One region of the Candidatus Paraluminiphilus aquimaris genome, then DNA from elsewhere that is predicted to be linked to it. Evidence: predicted binding sites of a transcription regulator. Region 1 holds the regulator's gene; each other region holds the start of a gene.
What was found. The regulator LexA, encoded in region 1, represses DNA repair genes until DNA is damaged. The targets are predictions, from matches to a motif close to ACTGTNTNTANANACAGT.
Positions count from the first base shown of each region.

Region 2: a site for LexA is predicted at 3,977-3,994, ahead of imuA (translesion DNA synthesis-associated protein ImuA). Genes of this name have one in related genera too.
Region 3: a site for LexA is predicted at 2,917-2,934, ahead of recA (recombinase RecA). Genes of this name have one in related genera too.

Region 1 covers NZ_CP036501.1:1,879,872-1,887,076, forward strand. The annotation lists gene topA (type I DNA topoisomerase) at 1-1,293, shown strand, start outside; gene E0F26_RS08575 (hypothetical protein) at 1,360-1,773, shown strand; gene E0F26_RS08580 (hypothetical protein) at 1,854-2,114, shown strand; gene lexA (transcriptional repressor LexA) at 2,128-2,721, opposite strand; gene E0F26_RS08590 (mechanosensitive ion channel family protein) at 2,834-3,922, shown strand; gene E0F26_RS08595 (hypothetical protein) at 3,912-5,744, opposite strand; gene mfd (transcription-repair coupling factor) at 5,726-7,205, opposite strand, start outside.
Region 2 covers NZ_CP036501.1:19,043-26,247, forward strand. The annotation lists gene leuS (leucine--tRNA ligase) at 1-1,213, shown strand, start outside; gene E0F26_RS00085 (LPS-assembly lipoprotein LptE) at 1,197-1,733, shown strand; gene holA (DNA polymerase III subunit delta) at 1,717-2,748, shown strand; gene E0F26_RS00095 (MFS transporter) at 2,679-3,938, opposite strand; gene imuA (translesion DNA synthesis-associated protein ImuA) at 4,048-4,788, shown strand; gene E0F26_RS00105 (sulfite exporter TauE/SafE family protein) at 4,946-5,683, shown strand; gene E0F26_RS00110 (DUF885 domain-containing protein) at 5,723-7,205, opposite strand, start outside.
Region 3 covers NZ_CP036501.1:1,722,868-1,730,072, forward strand. The annotation lists gene mutS (DNA mismatch repair protein MutS) at 1-292, opposite strand, end outside; gene E0F26_RS07835 (metal-dependent hydrolase family protein) at 483-1,772, shown strand; gene E0F26_RS07840 (isoaspartyl peptidase/L-asparaginase family protein) at 1,769-2,758, shown strand; gene recA (recombinase RecA) at 2,976-4,019, shown strand; gene E0F26_RS07850 (regulatory protein RecX) at 4,028-4,510, shown strand; gene E0F26_RS07855 (DUF3014 domain-containing protein) at 4,583-5,422, opposite strand; gene E0F26_RS07860 (flavin reductase family protein) at 5,511-6,146, opposite strand; gene E0F26_RS07865 (thiol-disulfide oxidoreductase DCC family protein) at 6,143-6,550, opposite strand; gene E0F26_RS07870 (TlpA family protein disulfide reductase) at 6,629-7,174, opposite strand.

The DNA.
Region 1 (7,205 bases):
CTGTTGCCTTCACAGCATTTTACCAAGCCTCCAGCTCGTTACGGTGAAGCAAGCCTTGTAAGGGAGCTTGAAAAGCGCGGCATTGGACGTCCATCGACTTACGCGGCCATTATTTCAACCATTCAAGATCGTGGTTACGTCAAGCTTGAGAACCGCCGATTTTACGCCGAGAAAATGGGCGACATCGTGACCCAACGTCTTCAGGAGAGCTTCGAAGACCTTCTCGATTACGGGTTCACGGCTTCAATGGAAGAGAATCTCGACGAGGTTGCAGAGGGCCGAAAAGACTGGCGTGATGTACTGGATGCCTTTTACGACGATTTTCGCAGCAAGCTTGAGTTAGCAGAAAGCCCGGGCGAGGGCAGTATGCAGGCTAACGAGCCCACCGCGACGGGGATTGCTTGCACAAAATGCGGTCGGCCAATGCAAATTAGGACCGCCAGTACCGGCGTATTCCTAGGTTGTTCGGGTTACAACTTGCCGCCAAAAGAGCGGTGTAAGAACACCATGAATCTGATTCCCGGCGATGAGGCAGTCTCCGCGGATGCTGATGATGAGGCGGAATCACGCTTGTTGCTTAGCAAGGAGCGTTGCCCCAAATGCAATACGGCGATGGACAGTTATCTGATCGATGAGACACAAAAGCTTCACGTGTGCGGTAACAACCCCGATTGCGACGGTTATCTCGTTGAGCAAGGTAGTTTTAAGATCAAAGGCTATGATGGTCCAACACTTGAGTGCGACAAATGCGGTTCTGAAATGCAACTCAGGACGGGGCGCTTTGGCAAGTATTTTGGTTGTACCAATTCTGAATGCTCAAACACCCGCAAGCTACTGCGAAACGGGGAGGCGGCGCCACCTAAAATGGATCCGATTCCCATGCCGGAGTTGCAGTGCGTAAAGGTGGAAGATCATTATATTTTGCGCGATGGTGCGGCCGGTTTGTTTTTAGCGGCGAGTCAGTTTCCGAAACATAGAGAGACGCGAGCGCCGTTTGTTGACGAGCTTCTTGGGCATCAGGCTGAGTTGGACCCCAAGTATCATTTCTTATTGGATGCGCCGCGGGTCGATGATGCGTCAAATCGAACACAGATCCGCTTTAGTCGAAAGACCAAAGAGCAGTACGTCATGACTGAGGTGGATGGCAAGGCAACGGGCTGGAAAGCTTACTTCAATGCATCCGGATGGGTAGCGGAGGGGTCGGGTAAGCCTGCTCCGAAAAAGAAAGCAAAGGCCAAACCACGTGCGAAGGCGAAATCGAAAGCCGCCGCTTCGTCTAAGTCCAAGAAATAAGTCAGAGACCTTAGATTGAGTCAGGCCCAATCCTACGCAAATCACTCTTTGTATATGGCATCAATCATGATTGATGCTTGGCGGCGGGCTGAAACAGCGAAGGAGCAGGCGGCGCCAGCCATCGACGCCGCTTTTGCACCTGCAACGAGACTGCACTTACTCAATGCTTACGGTTGGCAGCTACTTGCTTGTCAACGCGTGGTAAATTTGCCCAACGATCCACCGCACTCAGCACGCGCGCTGCCGTCTCTCGCAGCTGGCATAGCGGTATCACCTGAGGTTCGCGAGATGGCGAACTTGGAGCAAGACGGTTGGCTGGCCGACCTCTTGCAACCCATATCCCCGGGATTGTCCCCTCGGCGTCCAAAAAATGTGTTGGCGGTCACGCGTCAGCAATTTAATTCGGCGTCAGCGGCAGAGATCTATGAGAAGCTTGAGGCCCTAATTGGTCGGGTTGCTGATGCGATTGACGAGTCATGAAACTACCGCGCCTTTGTGGCAAAACCCGATCTATAGTGTTACTGTCGGTAAAACAACACGACATATTGTGAGGTTGTCAGATGTCTACGTCGCTTTTAGAAATTGTTGATTTGGGTGATGGTGAGGTCGTTCTGCAAAGAGCAGACGACGATTCAGAGCCATTAGTGAGCATCCAATTTTCGGAAGAGGCGAGTGCCTATCTCATGGAGAATAACCTCGAAGTTGCAAAGGTTATGATTCAAGCTGGGATTCAAGCGGCAGCAAAGATCGCGGAGATGACTGGTGTAGAAATCGAGTCTTCGGACGCTGCTGAGGCATCTGAGTCGCGAACGCTGCATTAACAAGCGGTTCGCACTACCGGCGGATCACGCCGACACTTATCCCCTCTATCGCGACAGAGTCTTGGCTTAAGTCCAGCTGAATGGGCTCGTAGGCGTCGTTTTCTGCAACCAAGTCAACGCGAGTATCACTGAGCCTGTTCCAACGCTTGACCGTCACCTCGTCATCGATACGCACGACAGCAATTTGGCCTTGTCGAACCTGTGAAGTGCTGTGCACGGCGAGAAGGTCGCCATCGAAGATTCCTGCATCGACCATGCTGTCGCCGCACACCTGTAAAAAGTAATGCGCAGGCGGTGAGAAAAAAGTTGAGCTCAAATCGCAATAGTCCTCAATGTGTTCCTGGGCCAGTAGTGGTGCGCCCGCCGCCACGCGGCCAACAATTGGGATGCCGTTTTGCTCTGTTAGTCTAATACCGCGAGATGTGCCGGCGACTAACTCAATCACGCCCTTTTTGGCGAGCGCTTTTAAGTGCTCCTCTGCGGCATTTGCCGACTTAAAACCGAGTGTTCGTGCGATATCAGCGCGGGTAGGCGGCATGCCGGTTGTGTCGATACTACCCTTGATGACATCCATTACTTGCTGTTGGCGCGCGGTCAACTTTGCCATAGTGCTACTCCTTTCGATTTCCTGATGATAAAGGCAGTATGTATAAATGTACAGTATTGGCCGATCGGGTTTCGATGGGTAGGTTAGGCGTCATCAATTCATTGGAGTCGTCATGGAATCCATTCTCAGTTTTGTTTTGCCCTTGAGTGATTATTTGGGGACTCCCGCGGTCCCAACTGCACTGGTGTCGCTATTGTTACTTGGTGCTGTGGCTCATGTGCTTATTCGAAAGCTTGTCCAAAAGCTGGGTTCATTTGCCGATACGACGGCCGCTCGATGGGATGATGTCGTTTATTACGCGATTTCGCCGCCAGCCGAATGGGCGATGTGGATTTGTGTCCTCTACCTTTCGTTGGGGTTATTTGAACAGGCTCAGAGTCTGCGGATGGGGCTGTTGCACCTCGCCGATACGGGCGCCATATTGCTCATTGGTTGGTTGTTGCACCGGGTATCAGCGGGAATTGAGGCGGAGTTATTAGCGGATCATCGAGGCCCAAAGGGATCCGATGATCGTGCGTCCATTAACGCCGTTGCACGCTTGGCTCGCATTACTATTTGGGTGCTGGTTGTACTGATGGTAATGCAATCTCTGGGTGTGTCAGTGTCTGGCTTGTTGGCCTTCGGCGGCGTTGGCGGCATCGCGGTTGGTTTCGCAGCGAAAGACCTTCTGGCAAACTTTCTTGGGGGTGTCAGTATCTATCTGGATCGTCCCTTTGCCGTTGGTGACTGGATACGGTCTCCTGACCGGAATATCGAGGGAACTGTCGAGGAGATTGGTCTAAGAATGACGAGAATCCGGACTTTCGACCAGCGACCGTTGTATGTTCCAAACTCGACGTTTTCAAGTGTTTCCCTCGAAAACCCTTCAAGAATGACGAATCGACGCATATACGAAACGGTAGGGGTGCGATACGAGGATGCCGCAAAGGTGGCGGACATTGTAAAGGCTGTGCATACCATGTTGCTCGAGCACCCTGACATCGCTCAGGATAGAACGCTCATCGTGAACTTTAACCACATGGGGCCGTCGTCACTCGACTTCTTTTTCTACACGTTCACTAAAACAACCAATTGGGTGGAGTACCACAGCATTAAGGAAAATGTGTTGCTCAAAGTCCTCGAAATTGTCGCAGCACACGGTGCAGAGGTCGCGTTCCCGACCCAAACAATACATCACACACCGATTGAACCTAGCGAGTGATTTGAGCTGGCTCTCGTTCGGCTGTAGACGGCTTTTGGGGCGCCGACTCGGTGTTAATGAGCCCGCGAGTTAGGCTGTCGATGTCTCGGCGCACACGCTGGGCCTCACCGAGCTCAAAAAGCTCAGCGTACGTGAGTTCCCGCCAAACTGCGGCGACTTGTATGACGGGGTGGTCAATGTACCTCACATAACCCTCTCTCAGGTCGCGCTGGTCCATAAGCGCAATTGCGTGTTTCGGTAACGCCGCTACCACGGGGTCTTCATCCTCCGTCGTCACCGTGTCAATCGGCTCAGGTCTGAGAGTATTTAACCCGGTCGTGATATCAATGAACTCTACTGTCGGCTCCTCAAGCACCTGAGTGATTACCTGCTCAGGCTCAATTAGCAGGACGCGCGTAGGCGGGGCAGGCAGCGCAAGCGGGGGTAACTTTTGGGGCAGATAACTCCCCGTTGTGTTGGTCCACAGGTTGGTGGCCAAACGATACTCACGCGATGAAGCCGAAGGCCCGTTAATTTGCAGCGTCCCCTGAATATGAGGTTCCCTGTCGCTCTGAGTCCATTTATCCACGACAACCGCATCGCTTTCGGCACTTATGGGTTGTAGCCAAGATAAGACAGAGACTGGCGCTCTTCCCGTGTCCTTCTCAAGTTTTCGCAAACCGGGTTTGAGTATTTCATAAGGCATGAGTTGATAGCTTGCCGGCAGAGGCGGCGGCGTTGGGTCACCGGCAAGCGCTTCGCTATCCGATGGTTCCTCAGTTTCGAAATCTGACAACCAGTCGATACCGCCCCCTTCCGCGCTATCTTCGAGACCGGGGAGGGCGGTTTCGTCCCCACTTGAAAGCCCACTAAAGTCTTCTCCAAGTCCATCGATGGCAAAAAAGTTCTCTGACTCATCAGATGTCTCGTTGCGGCCATTTTCTGCAATCTCGATGCCCGCTTCATCGATCTCAGTGTTGGGTACTGTCAGTCCCTCTGATGAATCTATTCCTGATAACGCATCAGCGCCACGCTCATCGCTGAGCGGACGGCGATTCATAGGGTCGGCGACAGCAGTTGCTGGATCGGGTATTTCGTTTGGTGAAAACGACCCTATGTTCTCGTTTCCACTCAGCGTGGCTAGGTTCTCTAGGGGAATCTGCCCTGTGCGCTCGACGCTGTCGTCCTCTGGGCTCTCATCTGAGGTTTGGCTACCCAGCTGAGGCATCTCCGCTACGCTGTTTGTCAAACTCTCCGCTCCGATACGGTCCTTCAGGCTCGCGTATTTCGCTGTCTCGGGTTGTGCAGAGGGGAGAGTATCGGCCGGCTGAAAGTCGCTATCTGAGCCTCCTGCTGCGTCGTCAACTAGTGTGACCCCCATTGCCCCGTCGATTGTCGGCTCAAAGTCTGAGGCCGCATTAAATAGCGGCTCAATAGCATCACCAACAAGACTTTGCTCTGCATCTGAGGCGTTAACCAGCATCGATTCTGTTGCTGGTGCTGGTGCTGGTACTGGCGCAATGACGATAGACCCATTCGGATCTATTTTTACAGCTTCCTCACCCCATTGATCCATTAGGGTCTTTATCTCGTTGTAGTCAGTCAGCCAGCGTTTATTAGGGGGATAAGATAGGCTTGGCTCGACAGCCCAAAGTTCGGATGCCAACGCCGTCGAACTGCTATCAACGAAAATGGCGACTTCGATATGCATCCAACCAGAGGGCTCGTCACTGTTGTCAGCTATGGCGGCCAGCGGTTCGTCGATACTTTGGCTTAGCGTATTGAATGAAACGGTGAGCAAGGCGACGCTCGCGGCTATCTTGCCTACTGAAGATCGGGGCATGCTTTTTCCCATCGCTGCAAAAGGTCGTCCACGTAGTCTTTTCTCTCGGCAACGCCGTCTAGATTTTTGACGAATCGCAACGTGTCGGATCCCCCTAGTTTGAATTCCTTGGGGTTGCTCTGTAACAGTTGTATCAACGCATTTACCGGCACTGGCGTCGATTCCTCAAACTTGACGCTACCACCTACGGCGCTCACGTCAATATTTGATATGCCGAGCCGCTGCGCACGAAGGCGAATTTCCGCTTGAGCGAATAACTGTTTTGTGGCGTCGGGTAATAGCCCGAAGCGATCGATCATTTCGATTTGTACTTCGTCGAGCTGATTCTTGGTTTTTGCCTGAGCAATGCGTTTGTATAAAACCAGCCTAGTCGAAATATTTGGCAAGTAATCATCTGGGATGAGTGCCGGCACATGAAGTTTTACCTCGGTACCTGTATCAAGCGGGGCGTCCACGTCAGGAATTTCACCCTTACGCAGTGACTCAACCGCGCGATTTAGCATTTCAAGGTACATCGAAAAGCCAACCTGCTGGATCTGTCCCGATTGCTCGTCGCCCAATAATTCTCCGGCGCCGCGTATTTCTAAGTCATGGGACGCCAGCATGAAACCGGCACCTAATGCGCCTGCTGATTCAATCGCCTCAAGGCGTTTTTCGGCATCACTGCTCAACCCTGTCCTGGGAGGCGTCAATAGGTAGGCATAGGCCTGATGATGAGAACGTCCAACACGGCCGCGAAGTTGGTGTAGCTGAGCAAGGCCAAACTTGTCGGCCCTCTCGATGATGATGGTGTTGGCGTTGGGGACGTCGATCCCAGTTTCTATGATCGTGGAACAAACGAGCACGTTGTGTCGCTGGTGGTAAAAGTCGGACATGACTTTCTCAAGCTCTTGCTCGCGCAACTGGCCATGTGCCACCCCAAACGATATATCAGGCACCAGCTCGCGGAGCTTTCGAGCCGTCTCCTCGATGGTCTTCACTTCATTGTGAAGGAAGTAAACTTGGCCCCCACGAAGCGTTTCGCGCAAAATGGCTTCTTTGACTAAGCCAATATTTTGCTCGCGTACAAACGTTTTAATCGAGAGGCGTTTGGCAGGGGGCGTCGCAATGACAGACAAGTCCCTTAATCCGCCCAGGGCCATGTTGAGGGTTCTGGGAATAGGCGTGGCGGTCATCGTGAGAATATCGACTTCAGCCCGGAGTGCTTTGATCGCTTCTTTTTGCTTTACACCAAACCGATGCTCCTCATCGATAATGAGGAGGCCAAGATCAGAGAAGCCGAAATCGGTCTGCAACAACTTGTGCGTGCCCACTAAGATGTCGATGTCACCTGCCTGAAGTCGTCGAGTGATATCTCGAATATCTTTTGCTGTTTTAAATCGCGAGACGACTTCGACAGTGATCGGCCAGCCGGCAAAACGATCGTTGAAGTTTTTAAAGTGCTGCTGGGCAAGCAATGTG
Region 2 (7,205 bases), 860 kb from region 1:
GACCACACAATATCGTTTACGTGATTGGGGTGTGTCTCGACAACGTTATTGGGGCACGCCGATCCCCATGTTGAATCTCGAGGGCGGGGGTGAGGTACCCATTCCTGCGGACCGGCTGCCCTCGCTTCTCCCGGAGGATGTCGTCATGGATGGCGTGGCGTCACCCATAAAGACCGATCCCAACTGGCGTAAATTTGAGATCGACGGCGCCACATGCGAGCGTGAGACCGACACGTTCGATACCTTTATGCAGTCATCCTGGTACTACGCGCGATTTACCTGCCCTGACTATGATCAAGGAATGCTGGACTCGGACGCCGCGAATTACTGGCTTCCCGTCGATCAGTATGTCGGCGGTATTGAGCACGCGATATTGCACCTTCTTTACGCTCGCTTCTTCCACAAGCTTATGCGCGATGAAGGGCTGCTCAGCTCTGACGAGCCCTTCGAGCGTTTGTTAACACAAGGCATGGTGCTCAAAGACGGCGCGAAGATGTCAAAATCAAAGGGAAACACCGTCGATCCCCAAGAGCTCATAGATCGCTACGGTGCAGATACCGTCAGACTATTTAGCATGTTTGCGGCGCCACCCGAGCAGTCGCTTGAGTGGTCGGATGCTGGTGTGGACGGCTCTCATCGCTTTCTCAAGCGATTATGGCGCTTAGTGCAAGAAGCAGAGTCTGGCGCCGCCCAAACTCTGGAAGCGGCGACGCTCGATAAGGCACAGAAAGCCCTGCGTCGAAAAACACACGAAACGATTGCTAAAGTCAGCGATGACTACGGACGACGACAAACGTTTAATACGGCTGTCGCTGCAGTGATGGAGCTCTGTAACGAAGTGAGCCGACACGATGGACGATCTGCCGAAGACGCGATAGTGATCCACGAGGCGTTATCTTCGGCCGTCCTGTTGTTGGCGCCGATTGTTCCGCACATTAGCCAAGCGCTTTATCAGACATTAACAGGTGAGCACCTACTTGATGCGACGTGGCCAGTGGTTGATGAGTCGGCACTGACTCGAGATGAAATAGACATCGTGGTGCAGGTGAATGGTAAGGTCAGAGCCAAAATCGCTGTTGCCGCCGATGCAGACAAAGACGCGGTGCAGGAAATAGCGTTAGCTCATGAGAATGTCCAACGCTTCATTGAGGGCGTTAGCATCAGGAAAATCATTGTTGTTCCGGGAAAGCTTGTCAATGTGGTTGCTAACTAGGTTACCTCTGCGCGGTAGAGCGCTAGCAGGTATGCTGCTTGCGCTCGTGCTGACAAGCTGTGGCTTCGAGCTACGCGGCCAAAATGCGCGCGCTGAGACCCTTGGGCTGTATCCTATTTCTGTTGTCAGCTCCGCACCAAATAGTGAATTTGCATCGCAGCTACGTACATCACTACTTAGGTTAGGCGCGCGCGTCGTCGGCCCATCTGAGGCGACGCTCATTTTGCAGGTGGGCACAGAGCGCTTTGAACAAAGAAACCTGTCACTGACCGCAAGAGCACGGGCCGCAGAGCTCGAAATTAGAGCAAGCGTTACATTTTCGCTGCAGCTGGGCGAGCGCTGGCTAGTCGAAGGTGAAACCCTCACGGTGGTGGATCAAATGCTAAACGATCCTCTCAATGTGGTCGGTAAGACGGAGGAGCTAAGACTTCTGCAGGCTGAGCTTCGGACGACCTTGGTTGAGGCGCTGACGCGCCGCATTGATTACAGACTCGCGGCCGATAATGCAGATAAGGCCTGAGCAACTCGACCAATTCTTAAAGCAAGGCTTATCGTCTTGTTACCTCGTCACAGGTGCCGAACCCCTGATCGTCCAAGAGTGCGCAGACGCCATTCGCGTTGCGGCAAGAGGCCAAGGCTGTATCGACCGTGAGCGCTTCGATACAACCGATAAAGCTGCTTGGCAAAATCTATTGCAAAGTGCGAGCGCCATGTCGCTATTCTCGGACCGTAAATTAATCGAGGTTCAAGTTGAGAGCGGCAAGCCGGGTACCGAGGGCAGTAAAGCCATTCAGGAATATCTCACGATGGAGTCTGATGATGTCCTACTCATCGTCGCCGGAAAAATTGATAAGCAATCCCAACGCGCTAAATGGTATACCGCGTTAGATCAGCGTGGAGCCATTATTACCGTATGGCCCGTGGGACGGCGTGAAATGCCGTCATGGATTCAGGCGCGACTCAAGCTACGCGGTATGTCGGCCGATCGCGACGCAGTCGCCCTATTGTCCGAACGAGTCGAGGGAAATCTACTCGCAGCTGCACAGGAAATCGAAAAGCTGAGCCTCCTTGCCAGTGACGATCACTTATCGGTTGAACACGTTGCTGAATCGGTGGGCGATAGCGCTCGCTACAATACATTTGGCATGGTCGATACGGCGCTCTCTGGCGATGCACGCGGCGCCCTAAGAGCACTGCGAGGACTGCAAGCCGAGGGCAACGCCGCACCTGTCATCTTATGGCCAGTCTCGAAAGAGTTAAGGCTACTAATCGATGCGGAATCTGCCGTGCGAAAAGGAACCTCACCCGCCAATGCCCTCGACCGTTTAGGCGTCTGGCGCAGTCGAATAAATCTATTGCAGTCAGCGCTAGCAAGGCACAACAGAGAGTCGCTTGAAGTCTGTTTATCACTCAACTTTGCCGCGGATGGAAGCGCCAAAGGCTATATGCCCGGTAACTGCTGGGACTACCTTGAGTCGCTCATTGTAACCTTAGCTACCGGCGCATCTTCGGTCATGCCCCGACGCCGCCGATAGAGTCCTATAAGACTCAAAACTCCGAAAAAAGCGGCAAAGGCAAAAGCGACAACAAAACCCAGCCACTCCGCCACAGCACCGTGAATTGCTGCACCCACAGCAGGGGCTGCCATCATGGTCATCGACCATAAGCTCATGACGCGGCCATGATACGGCGGATCGATCACGAGTTGCGCTAGAGTCTGACACGCAGTTCCCGCCAGAGTTGTCGATAAACTGAGCAAACCCACTAAAACAAATAGACTTGATAGATCCGTTATCCAGAAAAGATTAGAGAGCAAACCCGCTGCAAAAAGCATGGCCATGACGCTCATATTATATAAGTACCGAATATCAGCCCTCAGACGGCTCATGAGAAAGCCACCCAAAACAGCCCCACCTCCCGCGGCCGCGGTCAGCCAAGCCAGCTCCGCAGCACCGCCGGCGATGAGGCGCCCAGATACCGCGGGTAAGAGTTCGATAAAACTGCGCCCTAGAAACCCATTGATCGATGTCAGCGCGAGAATAATGACAAGGGGGGCAGCGCTGAAGACATAGCGGAGTCCGTCGACAAACTCGCTGTTTACACTGCCATGTGCTCGTTTTTGGCGTGTCCCCACGCCGCCTAGGGATTTTAGGATAAAACCCGAGGCTGCAAATATGAGGACAGGCGTTGACCACGCCCACGTAGCACCGGCACGGGCAATAATTGTCGCGCAAATAGCCGGACCTAAAATACGGGCAATGTTAAATGACATGGCGGTCAGCCCGACTGCACTGGGAAGTGCCTCGCGCGGCACTAACAGCGGTACCAGAGCGAGACGCATAGGGCTGTGCATTGCCGATACGGAGCCCAGTGCCGTAGCAAGAATCAGTAGCACCGATAAGTTGAGCATCCCGAAATAGGTGGCCAGCGCACCACTCATAGCAATCGCTCCATGAATGAGCATTGACCATATCAAGCCGTATCTGGGGTTTATGCGATCTGACTGAACACCGAAATAAGGCGATAGCAGGAGCGCCGGCGCAAGCATGAGGGCGCTTACAATTCCCACCCACAGTGCCGACTGTGTCAGCTCCCAAGCGTTCCATCCCAGGAGGAAACGCAACATCCAACTACCCAAGCCTGAACACCAACTGGCTGGGTAATAGCGTCTAAAGCGCGGTGCATTTAACGCAGAATGCTTCACCTGTCGCTTTTCACGACACACAAATGGCGCCTCTCTTGCTTTTCAGCCGCAATGGAACTACTGTTTATTTATACAGTATTTTTACTGGTGCTTTTCCGAAAAGCATCACATCTACTTTGCGGAGCTCATCATGACCTATTCCATCGAACAGATCATTAATCGTCCTGACACCTGGCAGGGCATCGACAACCACACAAACTCCCGCGTTATCTTAACCACCAAACCTACCAATACAGATTGGCATAATAGGCAGAGTGTACCAACGGGTTTTGCATCTCTCGATGAAGAATTACAACTAAACGGCTGGCCAAAGCATGGCGCTGTCGAGGTCTTAAGCGATCACGACGGCACTGAGTGCATGGGGTTATTTCTGCCAACCATGGAGCGACTTTCCAGTGAAAAACGCTGGCAAGCATTTATTAATTCGCCACACACACCGTATGCACCCTTGTTACGCGCGCACAACATTCCCTCAGAACAGATACTGATGGTGCACCCCAAACACCGGGATGAAACGTTGTGGGCAGCAGAGCAAGCTGTTCGAAGTACAACTTGCAGCACCGTTTTTGTGTGGTTAGGGAGCACTCACTATCGTTATGCTGAAATACGAAAGCTACAACTCGCAGCTGCGAGTACCGATACGCTGCTGTTCTTATTTAGGTCAAGTGATGCGCTAACCGATGCCACACCCGTCTCACTTAGACTGCATATCAATGCGTATCGTGAAGTCACCGTCGTTAAGCAACGTGGCGGCAAGCGCGAAGTTGAAATACAGCTACCTGAAAACCACCTTCTAAAGATCAAGACAGTGCAATCTCATAGCAAAGCCGTAGCGACTAAGACCGGCACATTCCTAACCCCTGTCGCTTAGGGTATCCCTTTACTTTCCCCTCCCCGGGCTCGGCTCCCCTCCGAGCTTCCGGGGCAACCTTCTTCTGATATCACCGCGATAGGCGGATACTCTTTTACGACATCAAAACAGTCATCGCCTGCGTTATGCTTGATGCATACCTTAACGTAGCAATCTAATGCCGGACTTACCTATCAGCCTAGACGTTCTGTATGTCCTGATCACAACCAGCTTTATTGCGTCGTTATTGACCGCATCGTTGGGTATCGGGGGTGGCACACTCGTTTTGGCCGTACTGGTCGTTACCGTTCCCATTACAGCGGTCGTACCCCTGCATAGTGTCGTTCAGCTTGGATCAAACTCCGGCAGAACGGTCATGACACGACATCACATATCAAGACAACTTTTCTGGCCACTGGTTATTGGCGCTTTTATTGGCACCCTGCTCGCCGCACCACTTTCCGCCTTCTGGTTAACGGATATGCAGTTAACGCTGCTCCTCGCCACCTTTACCCTTGTTGTTACCTGGGTCCCGATCCCTGCCGTAAAAACACATAGCACGCGCCGCAACTTGGTTTTTAGTACGACGGTAAGCTTCGTGGGTGTTTTTGTGAGCGCCACCGGCCCCTTGATCGCTGCATTTCTTAGGCATCAAGCAGCCAATCGAAAAGAACTTGTGGCGACCATGGCGGCCAGTGTATCTACCATGAACTTTCTTCGGATCGTTCTCTTTAGCACCCTGGGATTCATCTGGAGCGAGTGGCTACTCCCCCTCGCTCTAATGATTGCTGCGGGCTTTGGTGGAACGCTCATAGGCCTGCAGCTTCTTGGTCGACTCCCCGAGCAGTTATTTCAAACTCTTCTTAAACTTCTTTTGACCGTGCTGGCTCTATTGATGATTGTTCGAGTTCTTTAATCCGACCCAAGAACAGTGCCTGTTTGAACACAGGGAGTGCTATATCTCTGTCAGTTGGGAAGCCACCATTGCATCGATATTATCCGCCAACTTACTCAGTGGCACCGGTCCGCTCCCCAATACGGTGTCATGAAACAATCGTATATCGAATTGATCACCGAGACGCTCTTTGGCACCCTCGCGCAGTTCAACAATACGCAGCTTCCCAATCATATAAGCCGTGGCCTGACCCGGCATCGCAATGTAGCGCTCGATCGCTTTTATGCAGTCATACTCAGCGTTCGGCGTATTCTCGACCAGATAGTCGATGGCCTCTTCACGGCTCCAACGCTTGCTATGTATACCTGTATCCACCACCAGTCGCGCGGCGCGCCATAGCTCCATAGCGAGCTGCCCAAACCGTGAATAGGGGTCCTCATAGAACCCCATCTCATAGGCGAGCTGCTCCGTGTACAGACCCCAACCTTCAGAAAATGCGGTGAAGCTCAAGTAACGCTGAATATCTGGAACACCTTTGAGCTCAGCCGTAATAGCCCGTTGCAGGTGGTGTCCGGGCAAACCTTCATGAAACGCCAATGCCTCTAGATCTGTTTTTGGCATGGCGCTCATGTCGTAAAGATTGGCGTAAAAGATACCCGGCCGAGAACCATCGGGTGGTGGGCTTTGATAAAACGCTTTCCCCGCATTTCGCTCGCGGAACGGCTCGACACGCTTAACGATCAACTCAGCTTTTGGTAGCACACCGAAATAATCAGGTAGCTTCTTCTCCATTCGAGAGAGTGCATCACGCGCACTCGTTAAGTAAGCCTCTCTCCCTTCATCGGTATTCGGAAAACGCAGCGACTGATTCTCGCGTACAAAGACGAAAAACGCTGGCAGACTGCCCTCGAAGTTGACTTGCGCCATGATCTCCCGCATTTGATCGTGGATACGCGCAATATTATTGAGACCAAGCTGATGCACCTCATCCGCTGTAAGGTCTGTTGTTGTATACCACTGTAGCAGCCGCTGATAGAACGCATCGCCATCAGGTAGACGCCATACCCCATCGTTGGATGAGGCTGATTCACTTTGCTTCTCGATCACACTGATGAACCGTTGGTAGGCTGGTTTGAAGGCATCAATGAGCGCAGCTCTGCCAGCATTAACAAGTCGAGCAGTTTCATCTTCCGGCAAATCGAGTGCCGTTACTTTCTTTTGAAAATCTGCCCAAACGGGTGACACCGCTGCGAAATCATCAAACGGCTGACCGCTAATCACATTGTTGGAGGACTCCAGAATCGCCGGATACATCCAGTCAACCAGATAAAACCCTTTCTCGGCACGCAACTCCAGCTGCTCAATGACCTCCCCTAAGTAACCCTCCACGTTCTCAATGCGATCGATGTAGGCCTCAGCATCGCTCAAGTCAGTAACTCGATGAATGTTGATAAGCGAGCTCGGAATTCGGGTATGCGCACCGCTAAATTGGTGCAGCGCGTAGCGGTGATGGCGAAAATCATCCATCGCCAGCGAGCGCTCC
Region 3 (7,205 bases), 160 kb from region 1:
CGCCGATTTGCTCAGCGATAGCGACCGAGAAACCGGCTCTGACTAATCGGGCAAGGTAACTCTCCGCTGCGTGAAACGGCACACCCGCCATTGGGATCGGTTCCCCTGCTGACTTTCCACGAGATGTCAGCGTGATATCCAATACCGGCGCAGCTATCTCAGCGTCCTTATAGAAGAGCTCGTAAAAGTCACCCATCCTGTAAAACAGGAGTTCATCAGGATGCGCCGCTTTGATGGCCAAAAACTGACGCATCATCGGTGTGTGTTGGCTTGTGTCGGGTGATGAGGACATGGATGCCTATAGGCTAAAAATTCAAAGCGAGAGGATAGGTCAAAAGGCGCTCGCTTTAAATCCCGTCAAGCAATATCGGTGGGGTTTCTTGCACGCTGGTGGGTTCAAAAATCTCAGGCCTGGGCGGATCTGGTTATCTTGTTCGTTTACCGTTATTGTCGCTGAAATTACAGTCACCCTGGGGTAGGTCATGCTTAAAAGAAGCCTATTTATCTGCGGTATTTTCGTCGCACCTTTCACATCAGCTGCAACCATTATTCACGCCGGACACCTGTTCGATACCGAGAGCGGCAAGTTGCTTGAGAAGCAATCTGTGATTATCGAATCTGGGCGTGTTACGTCGGTGCAATCGGGTTTTATTGAATCCCAGGGCAACGAGGTGATCGACCTTAGCGCGTCCTATGTGTCTCCTGGATTCATGGACATGCATGTGCATCTAGACGGCGAGCTCAACCCGCCCGCAAGTTACTCGGAAGAATTTTTCATGAATTCGGCTGATATTGCATTGCGCTCGAGCGTTTTCGCTAAGCGAACTTTGGATGCAGGGTTTACAACGGTGCGCGATTTGGGTGCGGGCGATATCCAAGCGATCTTTGCATTAAGAGATGCGATTGCAAAAGGGCTCGTTGACGGTCCGCGCATTTTTGCCGCGGGTAAGGCCATGGCCACCACGGGAGGCCATGCTGACCCGACTAATGGCATACGCGCGGATTTGCGTGGTGACCCCGGCCCCAAGCAGGGCGTTATCAATGGCCCTGACGACGCCTATAAAGCAGTGCGTCAGCGCTATAAGGACGGGAGCGATGTCGTAAAGTTGACCGTGACCGGCGGTGTGCTCTCGTTAGCAAAGAGCGGTGATAACCCACAATTCACGGACGAGGAATTGCAGGCGGTTGTCAGCGCCGCGAAAGACTATGATTTTGTCGTGGCAGTTCACGCCCATGGCGCGACGGGTATGAAACGAGCGATTCGAGCCGGCGTCGACTCTGTAGAGCACGGCACGTACATGGACGAGGAAGCAATGCGTCTTATGCGTAAGCAGGGCACTTGGTACGTCCCTACAATTTCGGCCGGAAAATGGGTGGGTGATCTGGCCGAGCTCGATGACAAGCTTCCAGCTGTCGTCAGGCCCAAAGCTGCAGCCATTGGCCCTTTGATTCAGGACACCTTCGGCGAGGCCTATAAAGCCGGTGTGAAAATAGCCTTTGGTACCGACGCGGGTGTCTCTCCACACGGTTCAAACGGGAGAGAGTTTCGCTTCATGGCAGAAGCGGGTATGCCGGTCATGGAAACCATTCAGGCGGCGACTGTTAACGCCGCGAAGCTTCTTAGGGTAGAGGACGAGCTGGGACAGATCGCTCCCGGTTTTCATGCTGATATCGTGGCATTTGATAGTAACCCTCTCGAAGACGTGGGGGTGTTGGAGCGTCCCAGTTTTGTAATGAAGGCGGGCTCAGTATTCCGGAATGACGGCGCATGAGGGGCCGGCTATTTTTTTTACTGCTGACGTTCTTCACCTCGCCCATAAGCGCTGAAGAGCCGCCCGTTGCGATAGCACTGCACGGCGGTGCGGGGACGATCGAGCGCGCGCGAATGACACCAGAGCAGGCAATGGCGTATTCCCGCTTCTTAGACGAGGCGATTGTTGAGGGACATCGCCAGCTGAAAGCGGGCGCGGTGGGCCTTGATGTTGTTGTGAATATTATCCAGCGCATGGAGGACTCTCCGCTCTTCAATGCAGGGCGTGGTGCGGTCTACACATGGGAGGGGCATCATGAGCTCGATGCATCGATCATGCATGGCGCTGAGTTGGATGCGGGAGCCGTTGCGGGCGTGACGACCGTTAAGTCTCCGATCGCCCTTGCGCGCGCTGTCATGGAGCGGTCTCCTCATGTCATGTTGGCATCTCGCGGTGCTGAACAGTTTGCTGCGGAACAAGGGTTTGAAGGGGTGCCAGAGGACTACTTTGACACCGAGCGTCGCCAAAAGGCGCTTGAGGCCTACAAGCGGGCACGGCAGGCGGGCCTGTCGCCCAAACCCGATTACAAGTTTGGAACGGTTGGCGTTGCCGTCCTTGACACTATGGGTAACTTGGTTGCTGGTACCTCCACCGGTGGTATGACAGGCAAACGTTGGGGGCGCATTGGTGACGCCCCTGTGATCGGCGCAGGTACCTATGCAAATAACGCCTCCTGTGCGGTTTCTGCAACGGGTCATGGTGAGTACTTTATTCGACATACGGTAGCTCGCGACGTGTGCGCGCGGATGGAGCTTGCCGGTGAATCCTTGAGCCAAGCCGCTGACGAGGTGGTCAATAAAACGCTCGTCAAGGCGGGTGGGGACGGGGGAATTATCGCCGTCGACGCCAAAGGGAATGTGGCGCTCACCTTTAATACACCGGGTATGTACCGCGCCAGCATCAATGCGTCGGGAGAGAAGGTGGTGGGTATTTTTGGCGATGATTGACCGCACGCTGGCCTAAATAGGGTTCGCTTCCAAATCAATTTCCCCCTCTCGCTGCTGTGTGCAGCGCATTGTCTGTCGCCTTTGACGACAGGTGTTAGGCAATGATGTTTTTTTTTCTTCGTTTACCTCTAAACTCGTTTGCATTCAGGAAATAAAACACTGATTATATATACAGTATTCGTTAAGCGGCATCGAAGTGTGCCAAAGGGAGAAACTCATGGATCCTAATAAGCAAAAAGCGTTGGACGCAGCACTGGCCCAAATTGAGCGTCAGTTTGGTAAAGGTACAGTCATGCGCATGGGTGACTACGAGCAGGTGGCGATTCCCGCCATCTCAACCGGCTCGTTGGGTTTGGATATTGCGCTCGGTATCGGCGGTCTTCCCCGAGGCCGAATTGTTGAGGTCTACGGCCCAGAGTCCTCGGGAAAAACAACCTTAACCCTACAAGTCATTGCCGAAGCGCAAAAGCTTGGGGGTACGGCGGCCTTTGTTGACGCGGAGCACGCGCTCGATCCGCAGTACGCAGAGAAGTTAGGCGTGCAAATGGACGATCTCATCATGTCTCAGCCTGATACCGGCGAGCAGGCCCTGGAGGTCGCTGAAATGCTGGTGCGCTCGGGTGCTGTTGATGTCCTAGTGGTTGACTCAGTTGCCGCGCTAACTCCAAAGGCTGAAATTGAAGGCGACATGGGTGATTCGCATGTGGGTCTGCAAGCTCGCCTGTTAAGTCAGGCTATGCGTAAGTTAACGGGAGCGATTAAGCAGACAAATTGCCTCGTGATCTTTATTAACCAGATTCGCATGAAAATTGGTGTGATGTTCGGCAGTCCAGAGACAACGACCGGGGGTAACGCGCTTAAGTTCTATTCATCGGTACGTCTCGATATTCGCCGCATTGGCGCCATTAAAGATGGCGATGAAATTGTAGGGAACGAGACGCGGGTAAAGGTGGTCAAGAACAAGGTGTCGCCACCCTTTAAGCAAGCTGAGTTCCAGATCATGTACGGCGCCGGCATTTATCATATGGGTGAGGTGCTCGACTGGGGCGTAAAGCTGAACCTGGTCGACAAATCGGGTGCGTGGTATGCCTACAAGGGCGACAAGATTGGTCAAGGAAAGGCGAACGCAGCGAAGTTCCTCGATGAGAACCCCGCCATTGCCTCTGAGATCGAAGGCGAAATTCGGCGTCAGACTATGAATATCCCCTCTGATGAGTCCGATGCACCTGCTGAGCAGACCGAAGAAGTGACCGCCGAGTAAGCACCGACGTGGAAGTAAAACCGTCGGATGTACGCCTTGCGGGTATGGACTTACTCGCGAGGCGAGAACACTCCTCCCAAGAGATCATTACCAAGCTTAAAAAACGGTTTGGTAAACGCTTAGAGAGTGATGTCGTCATCCACGATGCAGTGGACCAGCTGACTCGTGAGGGGTTGCTGAGTGATCAGCGTTACGCGGCGTCGATGGCTCGCCAATTGGTAAATCGCGGCGCAGGCCCCTCCAAAGTCGCTTACGAGTTGCGTCAGAAGGGCTGTGATCCTGATGCGGCACTCGTTGATGCGTTTCCAGACGGGGTTGACTGGTTTGCCGCGGCGGAGGACGTTTACGACCGCAAGTTTGGTGCAAAGCCAATGCCTGAAGAATGGGAGCTTAAGCAAAAGGAGCGCGCCAAGCGTGGGCGTTTCATGAGCTCACGCGGGTTCGCGCCGTCGCACTTCATGCATCTTCTTGAAGCCACGTCTGACGAGTGAGTTAGTTGCAACTAGACAGAACGGGTTGAACTCGTGCTGGTGTCTTGCCACCGAAGACTTAGAGGTCCGCAGCTACGGTAGGTCTCCAAGTAGCGCACCGCGCAGTTCGCGCGCTTTTTGTTGAACAAGCTCCGCGTTGTCGGGCCCCATGCGAAGCACTTGCTTCTGGAGTGGGGTGAGCGACTCCAACTCAGGGTCTTTGTACGCCCAGTTCGCTTCGTCGCGCACCAGCTCGGCGTTTTCGGGCAGGGTGGGCGTTGCCAAAATATGTGTGGTCGCAGCAAGTGCGGCGCCGCCAATATCAAAGTCGTTGACACCCATGCGCGACAGAGCCGTTGTAGCCAATGACTCATAGTCATTGAACACCGCCATGATGGCAGCGACATCTAGGCTATTGACCCAGTTAGCAAAGCCGTCGTAACGGGTGAAGCCGGTAGGGTTCATCGTCACTCGCACGCCATCTTCCAACGTCGGGAATACGCTCGCCGGTTTTCCTACGGGTAAAAGCTTATACGGCACCTCGCCACGACGCAGGGCATCGACGATGGCGACACTGCGTTCAACAACGTAATCGCCCGCGACAAACTGCTTGAGTGCTTTGCCGCCATTAAGAGTGTCGATGACCTCTCGCGCAAAGCTGTCTGCAGTCTCCTCTGTTACCGCAGGTGGGGGTGGGGGTGGGGGTGCAACAGGCTCGGGAACGAAAGCGGGGACAGATTCTGGCTCTGGCTCTACTTCCACGACGACGGGCTCTGCAATTTCAACCGGCTGAATGACCGTAAAGTCTTCCATTGGTTGCGACTCGCCGTAATCCCCGGTCGCCAAAACAAACACCAGTGTGGCGAGAATCAGGGCGAAGATGATCCCTAAGATGACTGGTTGAACTTTCGCGTCTGGCTGCTCATCTGACATTGGTTTACCCCCGGTTGTTTTTTATAGACAAGAGGGTACCCAAGAAAGTTCATTGGATCGATATGGTCCGGCAACTTAAACCCACGTTTTACAGTAGTTCAGGTGGTCTATCTGCCTTGGCGTACGCATATCGTTGCCCTGGAGCCACCTCATGATAGGCGTCCAGTCCCACTGCCGCCACGAGACCCAGTGTGTGCAGGTCTACCGAGCCGTCGTCTCGAAGTGCGTCGTCGCTGAATTGAACACTCTCGACGCCACCTATGATTAGATGCGTCCCATTAATATCCAGAGGTTGGTGTTCTGCTAGTTTGAGACCGATCTGCAGCGGTGACTCCGCCACAAAAGGTGCTTTGATGGGCATCTGCCAGCTGGGCTCAAAACCACAGGCTTCAAACTCTGACTGTTCACGTGGGAATCGCGCTGATGTGTGATGCCCGCGCTGAGTCATCTCGGGTGTCAACGCGTTGAATGTGTACCATCCCGTATCAAGAATATTTTCGAGTGTATGACGTTCAGTGCCCTCAGGTGCGGGCCGGATGATCATGCCGAGAAGGGCAGGGACTGCGCCGACATGAAAACACGAGTTGATGGCTGAAAGGTTTGTGTGGCCTTTCGTATCCGCGGTTCCGGCTAGCACAACTGGTTTGTAGCCAGGAAGGCTGTTGATTAACGCCGCGCGGTACCGCCGGGGTAGCGCCTCAATCTCACGTTTTCCGAGAATCATTTTGCGGCCTGATTTTCTGTACTCGTCGCAGGGCGTTGGCGTTCTCCGTAGAGCCCCTCATAACGACGTTGTGCCCAGAAGGCATAGACCGGATCGACAATGTTTCGAATAACGGGCCAGCGTAGCCATGCCCACAGTGCACCAAATCGGGTGTGCTGCCAGGCCGCAACGTTCGCGTCGGCCCCGACTACCCACTTGTCACCTCGTTTGAGGTGTAAGTTCAAGAGTAGGTCTTCTTTACTTGGCATACCCTCAGACACCTCAATCCCGTGAATATCAACGAGAGCGAGGCTGTCTCGCTTCAGTTTTGCCAGATGTTTCATCTCGCGTGCGCACAAGGGGCAAGCGCCGTCGTAATAAAGGGTTTCCTGCTCGGTGTTGCATGACTCAGTGTCAGATTGCATAGCAAGGCTCTCGATGTCCGCAGACCTGTGTACAGGCCGCGAACTGTAAAGGCTCGCAACGCAAAGGGGGAGAACTGCTCAGGTCTCGTCCACCTCTGACGTCACCAGATCGGACAGTAAGCGTTTTATGCTCTCTGCAAGTTTGAGCTCATCACCGCGCTTAAAACCAATGTGAATCTCTCTGACACGACCCTGTCCGTCGAGTAAGTATCCAGAGGGCATACCATCAACGGCGAAGGTGCGTGCAATATCGCCCTCTGTATCGATGACGACAGGGTAGTCAACAGAGTAGCGCTTAAGAAAATCCCAGGCGTCCTCCTCGACTACGTCAATACTAATAGCAAGGAACTGCACGGGATCATCGGCAAACTGCGAATTCAGTGCATTTAATGCCGGCAGAGAGAGACGGCACGGCCCGCACCAGGACGCCCAGAAATCCACGTACGTGATCTTTCCACGGAAGTCCGACATCGACAAATTGCCCTTCGCATTTTGAATGGCCGGTAGGGTCCAATCTGGCGCTGGAATAGGGGGGTTCACTGTTACAACGGAGTTGCCACCTGCGCCGTAAGTTGCCACGGGCGAAGTTAGAAGTATGCCTAGCAGTAAAGCACGTAATTTCATTCAATAAGACTCGCTGTTTTTACTATCTACG